Regions from separate parts of the Rhodoferax aquaticus genome, predicted to be linked through region 1. Evidence: riboswitches for the same ligand, from Rfam matches in the RefSeq annotation. Region 1 holds a riboswitch; the other holds the start of a gene.
What was found. Region 1 has a riboswitch for thiamine pyrophosphate ahead of EXZ61_RS12455 (thiamine ABC transporter substrate-binding protein). Riboswitches for the same ligand answer to the same signal wherever they lie in the genome.
Positions count from the first base shown of each region.

Region 2: linked by a shared signal. The riboswitch ahead of thiC (phosphomethylpyrimidine synthase ThiC) and the one ahead of EXZ61_RS12455 (thiamine ABC transporter substrate-binding protein) in region 1 are both predicted to bind thiamine pyrophosphate.

Region 1 covers NZ_CP036282.1:2,717,985-2,725,246, reverse strand. Annotated here, with positions in the region: gene EXZ61_RS12465 (DUF1800 domain-containing protein) at 1-1,580, shown strand, start outside; gene EXZ61_RS12460 (DUF1501 domain-containing protein) at 1,590-3,077, shown strand; TPP riboswitch at 3,090-3,187, shown strand; gene EXZ61_RS12455 (thiamine ABC transporter substrate-binding protein) at 3,279-4,310, shown strand; gene EXZ61_RS12450 (ABC transporter permease) at 4,396-6,036, shown strand; gene EXZ61_RS12445 (ABC transporter ATP-binding protein) at 6,029-6,688, shown strand; gene EXZ61_RS12440 (TOBE-like domain-containing protein) at 6,791-7,262, opposite strand, start outside.
Region 2 covers NZ_CP036282.1:4,025,522-4,032,783, reverse strand. Annotated here, with positions in the region: gene EXZ61_RS18665 (LTA synthase family protein) at 1-1,718, shown strand, start outside; gene can (carbonate dehydratase) at 1,735-2,406, shown strand; gene aceK (bifunctional isocitrate dehydrogenase kinase/phosphatase) at 2,543-4,363, shown strand; TPP riboswitch at 4,478-4,578, shown strand; gene thiC (phosphomethylpyrimidine synthase ThiC) at 4,667-6,568, shown strand; gene EXZ61_RS18645 (FAD-dependent oxidoreductase) at 6,571-7,262, shown strand, end outside.

The sequences.
Region 1 (7,262 bases):
ACCTTGCCGCTGTGAAACGCCTAGGTTACGCCGGGTGGTTGGCGCAACAGTTTGCAGCACCCTTGGGGCAAACCGGGTGGGATTGGCTAGAGGCGCGGGGTTACGGTGTTATTGCCAACGACACCCGCTACTTCGACCACTTTTACCCCGGCGACTACATGGTCTGGAACCAGCTCATCACTGCGCCAGACCCGGTGCGCAAACGCTTGGCGCTGGCGCTGTCGGAGTACTTTGTGGTGTCGCTCACAGGCCTGGACTTTGGCTGGCGCAGCCACGCCATGGCCGACTACTGGGACACCTTGGTACGCGGAGCTTTGGGTAACTTCCGTGACCTGCTCGAAGCGGTCAGCCTGCACCCCGCCATGGGCCACTACCTCAGCACCAAAGGCAACCAAAAAGAAAACCCCGCCACGGGCCGCGTGCCTGACGAAAACTACGCCCGCGAGGTGATGCAGCTCTTCACCATCGGCCTGGTTCAACTCAACCCCGATGGTTCTGAGAAACGCGACGCGGCGGGCAACCGCTTGGAGACCTATACGCAGAGCGACGTGACCCAGTTGGCTCGTGTGTTCACGGGCTACGACTTTGACCAACGGCAAAACGTGGTCGTGATGTTTGACGCCGAGAGCAAGCGCAAAGTGGGCAACACGTTTTTCGCCAAAAAGCCCATGGCCTTGACCCCCAACCGCCACTCCGATTTGGCCGTGCAGTTTTTGGGCACCCAGATTGCGGCCAACACTTCAGCGTCTGCAGCCTTGAAGGCAGCGCTGGATACGCTGTTTCACCACCCCAACGTAGGGCCGTTTTTTGCCCGGCAAATGATCCAGCGCTTGGTCACGAGTAACCCCAGTCCTGCCTACATCGGCCGCGTGGCCAGCGTGTTTGCGGACAACGGAGCTGGCGTGCGCGGCGACTTGCGTGCCGTGTTTGCCGCCATCTTGTTAGACAACGAAGCCCGCGCACCAGAGGGGCTGACCCACCCGCAGTTTGGCCATTTGCGCGAGCCTATGCTGCGCCTGGTGCAATGGGCGCGTACCTTTGGTGCCAGCTCCGCGCAGGGCAGCTGGAAGATTCCCGACCTCAGCAACCCGGCCACGCAGCTGGGGCAAAGCCCCTTGCGTTCTCCCTCGGTGTTCAACTACTTCAGGCCCGGTTATGTGCCACCCAGCACCCCGATGGCTGCAGCGGGCAGCGTGGCGCCCGAGTTTCAAATCGTCTCAGAAAGCACCGTGGCGGGCTATTTGAACTACATGCAAAACGTGATTCGCAACGGCATCTACGTCAACGACCCAGACTTGCCCAACAACGTTAGCAACTCCAAAAACCCCAAAAACGGCTACGACATCAAGGCCAGCTATGTGAATGAACTGGCCTTGGTCCTTGACCCCAAAGCCCTGCTCGCGCGGCTGAACCTGTTGATGTGCGCAGGCCAGCTTCCCGCCAAGCTGCTCGCGCAGATGGCGGATGCACTGAATACCCAGCCGCTCAACGCTACCAGTAGCGCGGACAAGCGCCTAGACCGGGTCAGCGCCGCCGTGCTCATGGTGATGGCCGCGCCCCAATACTTGGTTCAAAAGTAAGGAACGGCCATGGCACACCCCACAGACGCACTCCACAGCCGCCGCGCCTTTTTGCAACGCACGGGCCAACTGGCGCTCACCGGTACCGCCTTGCCCTTTGCTATGAATTTGGCAGCGCTGGGCGAAGCAGCTGCCGCCACCGCCCAAGACTACAAAGCCTTGGTATGCGTTTTTTTGTATGGCGGCAACGATTACGCCAACACCGTCGTCACCTATGACGAAGCGAGCTACGCGCAGTACGCCACGGTGCGCGGCGGCGGTGGCGAAGCAGGTGGGGGCATTGCCTTAGCGCGCCCAGATTTGGCTGCCACGGTGCTCAAGCCACGCCTAGCCTTGCCCGGCGGGCGGCAATACGCCTTGCACCCCGCCATGAAAGCCATGGCGGATCTGTTTAACGCCGGCCACGCCGCCGTGCAGCTCAATGTGGGGCCCTTGGTGGTGCCCTTGACGCGCGAGCAATATGCCAGCCCAGACCGCAAAAAGTACCCCTTGCCACCCAAGTTGTTTTCCCACAATGACCAGCAGTCGGTGTGGCAATCGTCTTCGCCCGAGGGCTCTACCGTAGGCTGGGGCGGCCACCTGGGCGACTTGGCCTTGGGCGGCAACGCCAAGTCTTTGTTCACCTGTGTGTCAGTCACCGGCAATGCCGTGTTTTTGTCGGGCGAGCAGGCGCTGCAGTACCAGGTGAGCACCCAGGGTGCGGTGCGCATTCGTTGCGCAACCGATGCAGCCGTGTATGGCTCGCCTGCGGTGAAAAACCTGATCTCCCAAATGATCACGCAGCCCAGCACGCATATGCTGGAACATGAGTACACCCGCATCACCCAACGGGCCCGTGAGGCCGAAGGGCATATTGCTGCCGCGCTGGCCTTGAGTCAGCCAGGCACCGGGGCGTCGGCGGGCAGTCCGCTGGCCACCGAATTTCCCACGGCCAACCCCTTGGCGGATCAGCTCAAAATGGTGGCGCGCCTCATCAAAGGGCGCAGCGTGTTGGGCAACAAGCGCCAGGTGTTTTTGGTGTCGCTAGGCGGCTTTGATTTGCACGACAACCTGATTGCGCAGCAGCCCGTGCTGCTGGGGCGTGTGAGCGAGGCCATGGCGGCGTTTTACCGCGCCACGGTGGAGATGGGGGTGGCCGACAGCGTGACCACCTTTACCGCATCCGACTTTGGCCGCACGCTCACCTCCAATGGTGACGGCTCAGACCACGGCTGGGGCTCGCACCATATGGTGCTAGGCGGCGCGGTGAAAGGCCAAGCTTTCTATGGCACGGCTCCACCTGTGAGTGTGGGCAACACAGCGGCGGCACAAGACCAGTGGCATGTGGGGCAGGGGCGTTTGCTGCCTAGCACCTCGGTAGACCAGTACGCGGCTACCTTGGCGCGCTGGTTTGGTGTGGGCCCGCAAGACCTGTACCGCGTGTTGCCCAACCTTGCACAGTTTGGCGCACGCGCCGGGCGGCCCGACTACCCCATTGACCTGGGGTTTTTGGCATAGGTTCTACAATACGCGCTTCACCGGGGGTGTCTGCTGCAAAGCGGGCTGAGAATTACCCCATGAACCTGATCTGGGTCATGCCAGCGTAGGAAGTGTGATGGGCCTCTTTTGCAGCGAGCCTTGTTTGTTCAAGCGCCACTTTGTCTGTAGCTCCGGTTCTTCATACGCCCAGCGTTGGCGCATTGCAAGAAGAGAGCTTTTATGAAACACATCACTTTGTCTGCCCTGGCCACTGCGTGCGCCAGCCTGGTGCTTGCCTGCGCCACTTTGTCCTCTGCCCAAGCGGCTGAACTGCGCGTGCTCACCCACAGCTCGTTTGGAGTGCCCAAGCCGCTGCTCAAGCAGTTTGAAACCGACACCGGCGTCAAACTGGTGATAAGCAAAGCGGGTGACGCGGGCGAAATGCTCAACAAACTCATCCTCACCAAAGCCAGCCCGATTGCTGACGTGGTCTACGGCATTGACAACTCCTTGGCCAGCAAAGCACTGGGTGCCGACGTGCTCGACGCCTACACAGGCCCAGCCGCCAGCCGCCCCAGCGCGGTGGCATTGCCCGGCCTGGTGCCCGTGGACTATGGCTATGTGACCGTGAACTACGACAAAGCTTGGTTTGCCAAGAGCAAGTTAGCTTTGCCTAAAACACTGGACGATTTGGCCCAAGCCCCCTACGCCAAGCTCTTGGTGGTGCAAAACCCCGCGACTTCTAGCCCCGGCTACGCCTTCATGCTCTCCACCATTGGTGCCATGGGCGAAGAAAAAGCGTTTGACTGGTGGGGCCGTATGCGCGCCAATGGCGTGAAGGTAGCCAAGGGCTGGAGCGAAGCCTATTACACCGAGTTCAGCCGCAACGGCGGCAAATACCCGCTGGTCGTGAGCTACGCCAGCAGCCCTGCGGCTGAAATTTTTTATTCCAAAGAAAAGCTGAGCGAGCCACCTACGGGCAGCTTGTCCTTGCCGGGTGGCGTATTCCGCCAAGTAGAGGGCGTGGCTTTGGTGAAGGGCGGCAAAGAGCGTGCTGCGGCTGAAAAGTTTGTGGAATTCATGCGCTCACCCGCCGTGCAGCAGCAAATGCAAACCGAGATGTGGATGTTCCCCGTGGAAGCCGGTGTCGCGCGTGCGGACGTGATGAAGTTCGCACCCGAGCCCACCCAATTTGACAGCCCAGAGGGCAAAGACATCGCGGAAAAAGGCGCTGGCTGGGTCGCCCGCTGGACCAAAGTGGTGCTGAAGTAAAGCGCTTGCGGAAGTTGCCAATGCACAGGCTTGCACACGCCGGGGTGGTATGAAACCTCTCGGCTTAGCCAAAGGGCCACCGTCCGTGGCCCTTTTTTCATGGCCAGCGGCCACCCGCTTGGGCGCGCGTGCGGCTGCGTACTTGCCTGTGCTGGTACCTGCAGTGTTTTTGCTGGTCATGCTGCTGGCCCCCGCGCTGCGGCTCATGCTGCAGGGCATGGCGCCTGGCTGGTTTGGCGCGCCTGTGGACCTTGAGGCCAGTGGCGGGTTGGCGTGGGTCACCTCCTTATTTGCACCCTGGCAAGACGCTTACTTGCGCGGGCGCATGGCCTGGTCGCTTACGCAGGCCGCACTGACCTGCATGATCTGCTTGCTCGTGGGCTTGCCGCTGGCTTGGGTTTTGGCGCGCTTTGAGTTTGCGGGCCGCACGCTGGTGCTGCGCTTGCTCATGCTGCCTTTTGTGGTGCCTACTTTGGTGGCGGCTTTGGGCGTGTTGGCGCTGATGGGGCCGCGCGGTCTGCTGGTGCAACTGGGGGGGCCTGATTTGCAAGGTACGCCGTGGCTGCTGCTCTACGGCAATGTGTTTTTCAACCTCTGCGTGTTGGTGCGCGCCGCGACCGAGAGCCTGGGGCAGGTGAGTGCGGCACGCTTGGCCGCAGCGCGCAGCTTGGGCTGCACCCCGTGGCGGGCTTTTTGGCGGGTGGAGCTGCCCGCTATTGCGCCTTGGCTGATGTCTGCGCTGTGCCTGGTGTTTTTGTACTGCTTCTCAGGCTTTGGCTTGGCGCTGGTGTTGGGCGGGCAAGACTACGGCACGGTCGAGGTCGAAATCTACACCCTGGTGGCCCATGAGTTGCAGTTGGGCTCGGCCAGTGTGTTGGCACTGTGGGTGATGGCCTTCACCGGCTTGGTGGCCTGGACCTATGCCGCTGTAGAGCGGCGCTTGGCCACGCCCTTGCGCGCAGATACCGTGCCGCGCCAATCGCCACGCACTCCATTGCAGTGGGCCGCAGTCATCGGCTGTGTGGCGGTGCTGGCCCTGGTATGCGCCGCGCCGCTGGTGGCCATTGTGTGGCGGGCGGCCCATGCGGGTGCGCAGGTGTGGGCTGTGCTGAGTGACGAAGCCACGCTGCAAGCCTTGTGGAATACCTGCCGTTTCTCCGCATCCGCCTTAGCCGTGGCCACGGTCTTGGGTGTGCTGCATGCAGTGGCTGCGCGCCGGTCCCTGTGGCTGCGCACCGCCGTGTTTTTGCCCTTTGTTGTGTCGCCTGTGATGGTGGGCTTTGGGCTCTTGCTGCTATACCCCAGCTGGACCAACAGCGCAGGCCTGCTGGTCGCCGCATATGCCTTGCTGGCCTACCCATTTGTCGCCAAGGCGGTGGCCTCTGCGCTTGATGGTTTGCCCGCCAGTTACGCCGATGCGGCGCGCAGCTTGGGGGCCAACCCATGGCGCGCGTTTTGGCGCGTGAGCTTGCCCCTGATTGCGCCAGCCTTGCGCCGGGGCATGGCGTTTGCCGCCGCTACGGCGGTGGGCGAATTTGCCGTGAGCTTGTTTTTGTCCCGCCCGGAGTGGGCGACCTTAACCACTTTGATATACCAGCACCTAGGCCGCCCCGGCGCTGCCAATATGGACGCTGCATTGGTACTGGCCTGTGTGCTGATGCTGCTGTCGTTTGCCGCATTTATGCTGATTGAATGGCCCAGCCGAGAAGAGAGACGCGATGCTTGAACTGCGACACATTTGCAAAACCTGGGAGCCGGTGCGCGGCGAGCGCCGTGTGCTGCTGCAAGGCGTGAACCTGTCAGTGCCGCCGGGCCAAACAGTGGCCATTTTGGGCCCGTCGGGTAGCGGCAAAAGCACGCTTCTCAAAGTGGTGGCGGGCCTAGAGCGCATGGACAGCGGGCAGTTGGTGTTTGATGGCCAAGACATCACCGACCTCCCGCCTGAGCGGCGGCGCTTTGCCCTGATGTTCCAAGACTTTGCCTTGTTCCCCCACCTGAGCGTGCAAGACAACGTGGCCTTTGGCCTGGTGGAGCAGGGCGTGGCCAAGCGCCAAGCCAGGTTGCAAGCCTGTGCCACGCTAGAGCGCTTCGGCATGGCGCAGTTTGCATTGGCGCGGGTGCCCCAACTCTCGGGTGGTGAGCAACAGCGTGTGGCCCTGGCCCGAGCGCTGATCACCCAGCCACGCGCCTTGCTCTTGGATGAACCTTTCTCTGCCTTGGATGCCGAGCTGCGTCTGCAGCTGCGCACAGAGTTCCAGAGCCGCATCACCGAGCAACGCATGGCCACCCTGTGGGTCACACACGACGAAGCCGAGGCCCGCGCCATGGGCGATGCAGGTTACCGGGTGGTAGACGGCACCTTGGCGCAGCTCTGGTGATTCCGTTTGTCAGAGGGGGGTAGGGCAAAAAATGCCGTTTTCGCCCGTGGATACTGCGTAAGCAGCTATCTTTTTAGGAGTAACTGATTCGACTCCAGTGGGCTACTGCGCAAGCGCCAGCACCACCGCGCTTTCATCCAGCGTTGCAGTGGCCGCTTGCTTGGCTTTCAGGCCGTGGGCAGGACCGGCAAAGCCCACCATTTGCAGGCCACCGGCCAGGGTGAGCACCACCTCGCCCCCCGATGCAGCGCGTGACACGCGGCTGACTGTGCCAATCAGCTGATTGGCTGCTTGGGCCGCTGCCTCAGTGCCCGCGTCTGCACGCACCGTAACCGCAGTGGCTTTGCACAGGGCCAACACGCGCAAGCCCTTGCGCAAGCCCAGGAGTTCCACGCTTTCGCCTGTGATGCGAGAGGCCAGCGCGCTGCCGTCGTCTAAGTGCAGTTCTACCCGCACTATGGCACCTAGGCGCTGCAGGCGGTGCACGGTGCAGGGCAGCATATTGCGCATGCTGGTGCGCAGGCCCAAGGCGGGCAGGGCGCTGGGAGCCGCGCTTGCTGCGCTGGCACTGCTC
Region 2 (7,262 bases), 1.3 Mb from region 1:
TTGTGTACGTCATGCTGTCCTTGGTCAATCTGCATTACTTTGGCTTTTACAAACGCCCCATCGACGACTTGATCTTTGGTCTGGCCGAAGACGACACGGTGGCGGTGCTCCACACCATTTGGCGTGACTTCCCAGTCATCTGGACGGTGGTGTTGGCACTGGTACTGAGCTACCTCAGCAGTTGGCTGCACCGCACGCTGATCACCAAGCTCAAGGCGGATACGCTGCTGCACACACGCCACGTGGTCACGCGCCTGCTGGTGCTTGTGCTGGTGTTTTTTGCGCTAATTTTTGCGGGCAAGGGCACCTTGCGCCAAATGGCCTTACAGCGCCAGCACCTCACAGTTACCGCGTCACAGTTTTTGAATGACATGGTGCCCAACGGCGTCATTGCTTTGAAGTACGCATGGGACAGCCGTGGCTTCTCGCAAAACCTAGACAACCCCTTGGCTGGACTCAAGGCCATGGGCTTTGAGTCCCCTTTGGCCGCCGCCGAAGTGCTGGGCCTGCCCTCTGGCAGCGAAGCAGAGGTCAAAGCCGCATTGACTGCACACCCCCCTTTGCCCCCCGGCACCGCCAAGAAGAACTTGGTGTTTTTCTTGATGGAGTCTTGGAGCGCCGAGCCCATGCTTTATCAGTCCCCGCAGTTCGATGTGTTGGGGCGCTTGGCACCTACCTTGGACAAGGCGTGCCATTTCAGCAATTTTGACTCTGCCCATGCGGGTACCCATCCGTCGCTAGAAGCTATTTTGTTTTCCACGCCGCTCACACCCTTGACGCTGGGCCCCGTGGGGCGTAAGCCCATCCCGTGGTCCGTGGCGCGCATCGCCAAAGAGGCGGGGTACCAAACGCTGTTTGTGAGCTCCGTGCGATCGGGCTGGCGCGATCTGAACCGTGTGCTCGCCGCGCAGGGTTTTGATGAGGTGGTAGATGCCAATCACCTGCACGACAAATACCCAGATGCGCTCTTGGGCATTTGGGGGGTGTGGGATAGCTATGTGTTCAAGTACCTGAAAGAACGCATGGCCAAACAGCAAACAGGCGACAAGCCGATGTTCGTGTTTGTGCTGACGTCGACCAACCACCCGCCGTATGACTTGCCTGCCGATTACAAACGTGTGCCCCGCGACATGGCCTTGTGGAAGGGCGAGACCAGTTCTGACACCCTGGTCCCCAATCTCGATACCTACCACTACGCGGCAGATTTGCTGGGGGACTTTGTGCACGACATGCAAACGGGCCCTCGCAAAGCAGACACGGTGGTGGCAGCTACGGGGGACCACAACGTGCGCTCCTTTGGGGTCTACGCTGATGCGCAGCGTCGCCACCTCATGCGGCAAGTGCCTTTTGTCATCTGGGGCCAAGGTGTGCAGTGCGGCCCCCAACAGGCTTTGCCCGCCAGCCACCGGGACATGTTCAGCACCTTGTTCCCCTTGGTCGGGGTGGAGGGGGCCTACATCAACGCAGGGCGCAATCTGTTGCTGCCTATCGGAGAACAGCCTGCCGCCATGAATGCCCCGCGTGCCCTGTTTTTCACGGGAGAAGCACGTAACAGCCAAGGCATGTGGCAACTGGGCAATCCTGCCTCATTTGCCTGTAGCTCGGGCAGCGGCGCGCAAAAGGCCGACAATTGCAGCTTCAACGCACAAGACGACCAGCAAGAACGGGCCCGCTTTGGCCTATTGGACTGGAACGTGCGCACTTCCCTGAAACACTAGAGTTCGGCCTGTACTGATGTCTGATTTGCACGATTTGTTTGCCCGCAACCGCGCGTGGGCTGCTGAAATGGAGCGCAAGCGCCCTGGTTTCTTTACCGGTTTGGCCAACCAGCAAAAGCCCCATTACATGTGGATCGGCTGCTCCGACAGCCGTGTTCCGGCCAACGAAATCATCGGCTTGGACCCGGGTGAGATTTTTGTCCACCGAAACGTGGCCAACGTCGTGGTGCACTCGGACCTCAATGCCTTGTCCACCATTCAATTCGCCGTCGAACGCCTGAAGGTCAAGCACATCATGGTGGTCGGTCACTACGGTTGCTCCGGCGTACAGGCTGCGCTAGAAGGTGCCCGCATCGGGCTTGCCGACAACTGGCTTCGCCATATCCAAGACGTGAGGGATCGCCACCGCCACCTCATCGAAGCCGTGCCTGAGCACGCCCGTGCCAACGCCCTGTGTGAACTCAATGTGATTGAGCAGGTGGTCAACGTGGCGCAAAGCACGGTGCTGCAAGACGCATGGGCCAAAGGCCAAGACGTCACCCTGCATGGATGGGTGTACGGTGTGCACGACGGCTTGGTGCAAGACCTACATATGAAGGTGGACGGCCCTGCCAGCTTGGAGGCTTTGTACCGTGACGCGGTAGCTGGCGTGAGCTTGCTAAGGCGCCAGCTGGAGAAAGCGGCATAAAAGTGTTGGTTACGCCCGTGGAATATGCGCAGCTAGCTATCCAAATGGTAGTGACCGCCTCATTGGTAAGGGTGGGCTGCGGTATGGTTTGGGCTATCAACAACAGTGATTGACAGGTATTGAAAGAGTAAGCGACATGTTTCCAACCCGGCTCGATTCCTCCTTGGCTTACGATGTGGCCAAGGCCATGATGGACGGTTTTAACCGCCATTACCAGTTGTTTAGAACGGAGTCGGCCCGCGCCAAGCACCGCTTTGAAACCGCAGACTGGCATGGCCAGCAACGCGCCCAGCGTGAGCGGATTGAGTTTTACGACCTGCGGGTGCGCGAGTGTTCCAACCGCTTAGAGCGCGAATTCAAAGCCGGGGAGCAATCCATGGAGGTGTGGCAGCAAATCAAGCTGCACTACATCGGCCTTCTGGTCGACCACCACCAGCCCGAACTGGCAGAGACCTTTTTCAACTCGGTCACCACCAAAATTCTGCACCGCAGCTACTTCCAGAACGACTTCATCTTTGTTCGCCCTGCGGTCAGTACCGAATACATCGAGAACGACGAGTCCGAAAAACGCCCCAGCTACCGGTCCTACTACCCCACCCGCGAGACCATGGCCTCGGTGCTGGTGCAAATGGTGCAAGACTTTGACTTGCGCTTGGCCTTTGAAAACCTAGAGCGCGATGCAGGCTTTGTGCAGGCGGCCATGGCCGAGCGCTTGGGCGACGCCAAGCTGCGCGCGAATTTTCAGATCCAGGTGCTCACAGGCTTGTTCTTTCGCAACAAGGGCTGCTACGTGGTGGGCAAGCTGATCAACGGGTTTTACGAATACGCCTTTGCGCTGCCTGTGCTGCACAACGACGATGGCCGTTTGGTGATTGATGCGGCGCTGTTTGGTGAAGACGACTTGCTCATGCTGTTTAGCTTTGCCCGTGCCTACTTCATGGTGGACATGGAGATCCCTAGCGCCTACGTGCAGTTCTTGCGCAGCATGATGCCGCGTAAGCCACGCAACGAGATTTACAACGCGCTGGGGCTGGCTAAGCAAGGTAAAACACTTTTTTACCGCGACTTTCTGCACCACCAGCGCCACAGCACCGACAAGTTTCGCATCGCCCCCGGTATCAAAGGCATGGTCATGCTGGTGTTTGACTTGCCCAGCTTTCCCTATGTGTTCAAGGTCATCAAAGACTTTTACCCGCCGCCCAAAGACACCAGCCGCGAGCAGATCAAAGGCAAGTATTTGCTGGTGAAGCAGCATGACCGCGTGGGCCGCATGGCCGACACGCTGGAGTACAGCGAGGTGGGCTTTCCGCGCGACCGCTTCAGCGATGAGCTCATTGCCGAGATTCAAAAATTCGCGCCCAGCCAACTGGAAATCAGCGACCGGGATGGCGATGGCCGCATCGAGGTCATCATCAAGCACGTCTACATCGAGCGGCGCATGATCCCGCTCAACATCTACCTGCAAGAAGCCTTTGACGCGGGTGGCGCAAACCCTGAGGCGACGGGCCCTGCTGCGGAAAAAGCGCGCGAGCAGATTGAGCGTGGCGTCATCGAATACGGCAACGCCATCAAAGACCTGGTGGCTGCCAACATCTTTCCTGGCGACATGCTGTGGAAGAACTTTGGTATCACCCGCCATGGCAAGGTCGTGTTTTACGACTACGACGAAATCGAATACATCACCGACTGCAACTTCCGCAAAGTGCCCGCACCGCGCAACGAAGAAGACGAGATGAGCGGCGAAGTCTGGTACACCGTGGGTCCCAAAGACGTGTTCCCCGAAACCTTTGGCCCCTTCCTCTTGGGCAACCCCGCCGTGCGTGGCGTGTTCATGAAACACCACGGCGACCTGCTGGACGCCGCATTCTGGCAATCCCACAAAGAACGCATCTTGGCCGGCCATGTGCACGATGTGTTCCCGTATGAGCGGGAGAAACGGTTTGTGAACAAGGGGTGATCGCCACTGGTTTTGCATGGCCTTGCGGGGTGGCACCAGCAATGGCCTGGGACCCCGCTGCAAGGCCTCTCTTTTTTGGCGGCTCTCTTGTCTGTCATGCGCTTCGCGTACACTCCGCGCTGCCCGGGGTGCGCAGTGGTTGCGCTGAGATGGATACCAAACCCGTGAACTTGATCTGGTTCATACCAGCGTAAGAAGTGCAGAGCAGTGCCCCCGGCCGAGTGCCGCGTGGGCGGTCTCATTTTTAAGTTTGCGGGGCTGGTGTAGGTCGACTTCGGGTGATTAACCCAAGGAGACATTCCAGTGAACGCCCCCGACACGCTTGCCCAGTTCATCCGCCTCACGCGCGAGCCGCTTCCCGCTTCCACCAAACGTTACCTGCAAGGCAGCCGCCCTGACATCCAGGTGCCGTTGCGCGAAATCCTGCAGAGCAACGGCGAGGCCATCACGGTGTACGACACCTCCGGCCCCTACACCGATCCGCGTGCCCACATCGATGTGCGGTCCGGCCTGCCGCTGGTGCGCGCGCAGTGGATTGCCGGTCGTGGTGACACCGAGTTGTACGCAGGCCGCAAACCCTTTGCGTTGGACGATGGCCTGAAGAACGGCGAGACTGATGCCCTGGCTGCCTTGCGCGCCCAAGCCGCAGGCCTGCAGCGCCAACCCCGCCGGGCCAAGAGCGGCGCCAACGTCACCCAGATGCACTACGCGCGCAAAGGCATCATCACGCCCGAGATGGAATACGTCGCCCTGCGCGAGAACCAGAACTTGGAGTGGCAAGCCCAGTACCTCAGCAACGCCGACCGTGAAAAGCGTTTGGCCGGCAACAGCTTCGGAGCCAGCATTCCCAAAGTGGTGACGCCTGAGTTTGTGCGGGATGAAGTGGCCCGTGGCCGCGCCATCATCCCCGCCAACATCAACCACACCGAGCTGGAGCCCATGGCCATAGGCCGTAACTTTCTGGTGAAGATCAACGCCAACATCGGCAACTCGGCGGTGACGTCCAGCATCGAAGAAGAAGTGGAAAAACTGGTCTGGTCCATCCGCTGGGGTGCCGACACGGTGATGGATTTGTCCACCGGCAAAAACATCCACACCACGCGCGACTGGATCGTGCGCAACAGCCCGGTGCCCATAGGCACCGTGCCGATCTACCAGGCGCTGGAAAAAGTGGGCGGCATTGCCGAACACCTGACCTGGGAGATCTTCCGCGACACGCTGATTGAGCAAGCCGAGCAAGGCGTGGACTATTTCACGGTGCACGCCGGTGTGCGCCTGCCCTTCATCCACCTGACCGCCAACCGGGTGACAGGCATCGTCTCGCGCGGCGGTTCCATCATGGCGAAGTGGTGTATTGCCCACCACAAAGAGAACTTTTTGTACACGCACTTCGACGAGATGACGGAAATCATGCGCGCCTACGACGTGAGCTACTCGCTAGGCGATGGCCTGCGCCCCGGTAGTGGTGCGGATGCGAACGATGAAGCCCAGTTCGCCGAGCTGCACACCTTGGGCGAGCTCACGCACAAGGCCTGGCAGCAAGATGTGCAGGTGATGATTGAAGGGCCCGGCCACGTGCCCATGCACATGGTGCAGGCCAATATGACCGAGCAGCTCAAGCACTGCGGCGAAGCCCCGTTCTACACCCTCGGGCCGCTGACCACCGACATCGCGCCGGGCTACGACCACATCACCAGCGGCATTGGCGCGGCCATGATCGGCTGGTTCGGCACTGCGATGCTCTGTTACGTGACTCCGAAGGAGCACTTGGGTTTGCCCGACCGTGAAGACGTGAAGACCGGCATCATCACCTACAAAATTGCCGCCCACGTGGCCGATGTAGCCAAGGGCCATCCCGGGGTGCGGGCGCGGGACGATGCCTTGTCCAAAGCGCGTTTTGAGTTCCGCTGGATGGACCAGTTCAACCTCTCGCTGGACCCCGACACCGCCAAGCAATTCCACGACGAGACCCTGCCGGCCGAAGGCGCCAAGGTGGCGCATTTCTGCTCCATGTGCGGCCCCAAGTTCTGCTCCATGAAGATCACCCAGGAGGTGCGCGACTACGCCAAAAACCTGGGCGTGAGCGAAGAGCAGGCGTTGCAATCGGGCATGGACGTGATGTCGGGCGAATTCAAAAAGGTGGGCGGGGAAATCTACATCCCCATCAACCCGGTACAGACCACCACTGACGTCACCAAGGCCTGACGATGGCGCGGCGCATAGGCATTGCCGGTGCGGGTGTGCTCGGGCGCTTGCTGGCGTTCACACTCAGCCGCGCGGGCCACGACGTGCAGGTGTTTGACCCGGCCAGTGGCCCCGGCCCGCGTGCAGATTCGGGTTCGCAGGCTGCGGGCTGGACCGCCGCAGGCATGCTCAGCCCCGTGGCCGAGTTGGAGCGCGCGGGCGCTGAGGTGTTTGCGCTGGGCGTGCGCTCCTGCCAGCTGTGGCCGCAGATCGTGCAGGCGCTCTCCGAGCCGGTGGCCTTGCACATGCAAGGCAGCCTGCTGCTGGCGCACCGCAGCGATGCGGGTGCCGCACAGCGCGTGCTTGGTTTGTTGCAAGCCAAGGCGGATGCGCCGTACCAACCGCAGCTTTTAACGATGGATGCACTGCGCGCGCTGGAGCCCGGCATCCAAGGCCCGGCGCTGGCTTGGTTGCTGCCCAGCGAAGGGCAAATCCACCCCGTGCAGGCGCTGCAGGCACTGGCCGCCCAAGCCACTGCGCAGGGTGTGCAGTGGCATTGGGGCAGCACCGTCACAGCGGTGGACGCAGGCGCGATCCATACGGGCGAAGCACAACATCGCTTCGACCACGTATTCGACGTGCGTGCCGTGGGTGCCAAGCCCGCATTGCCGGTGCGTGGCGTTCGCGGCGAAGTGTTCTGGCTGCATGCCCCCGG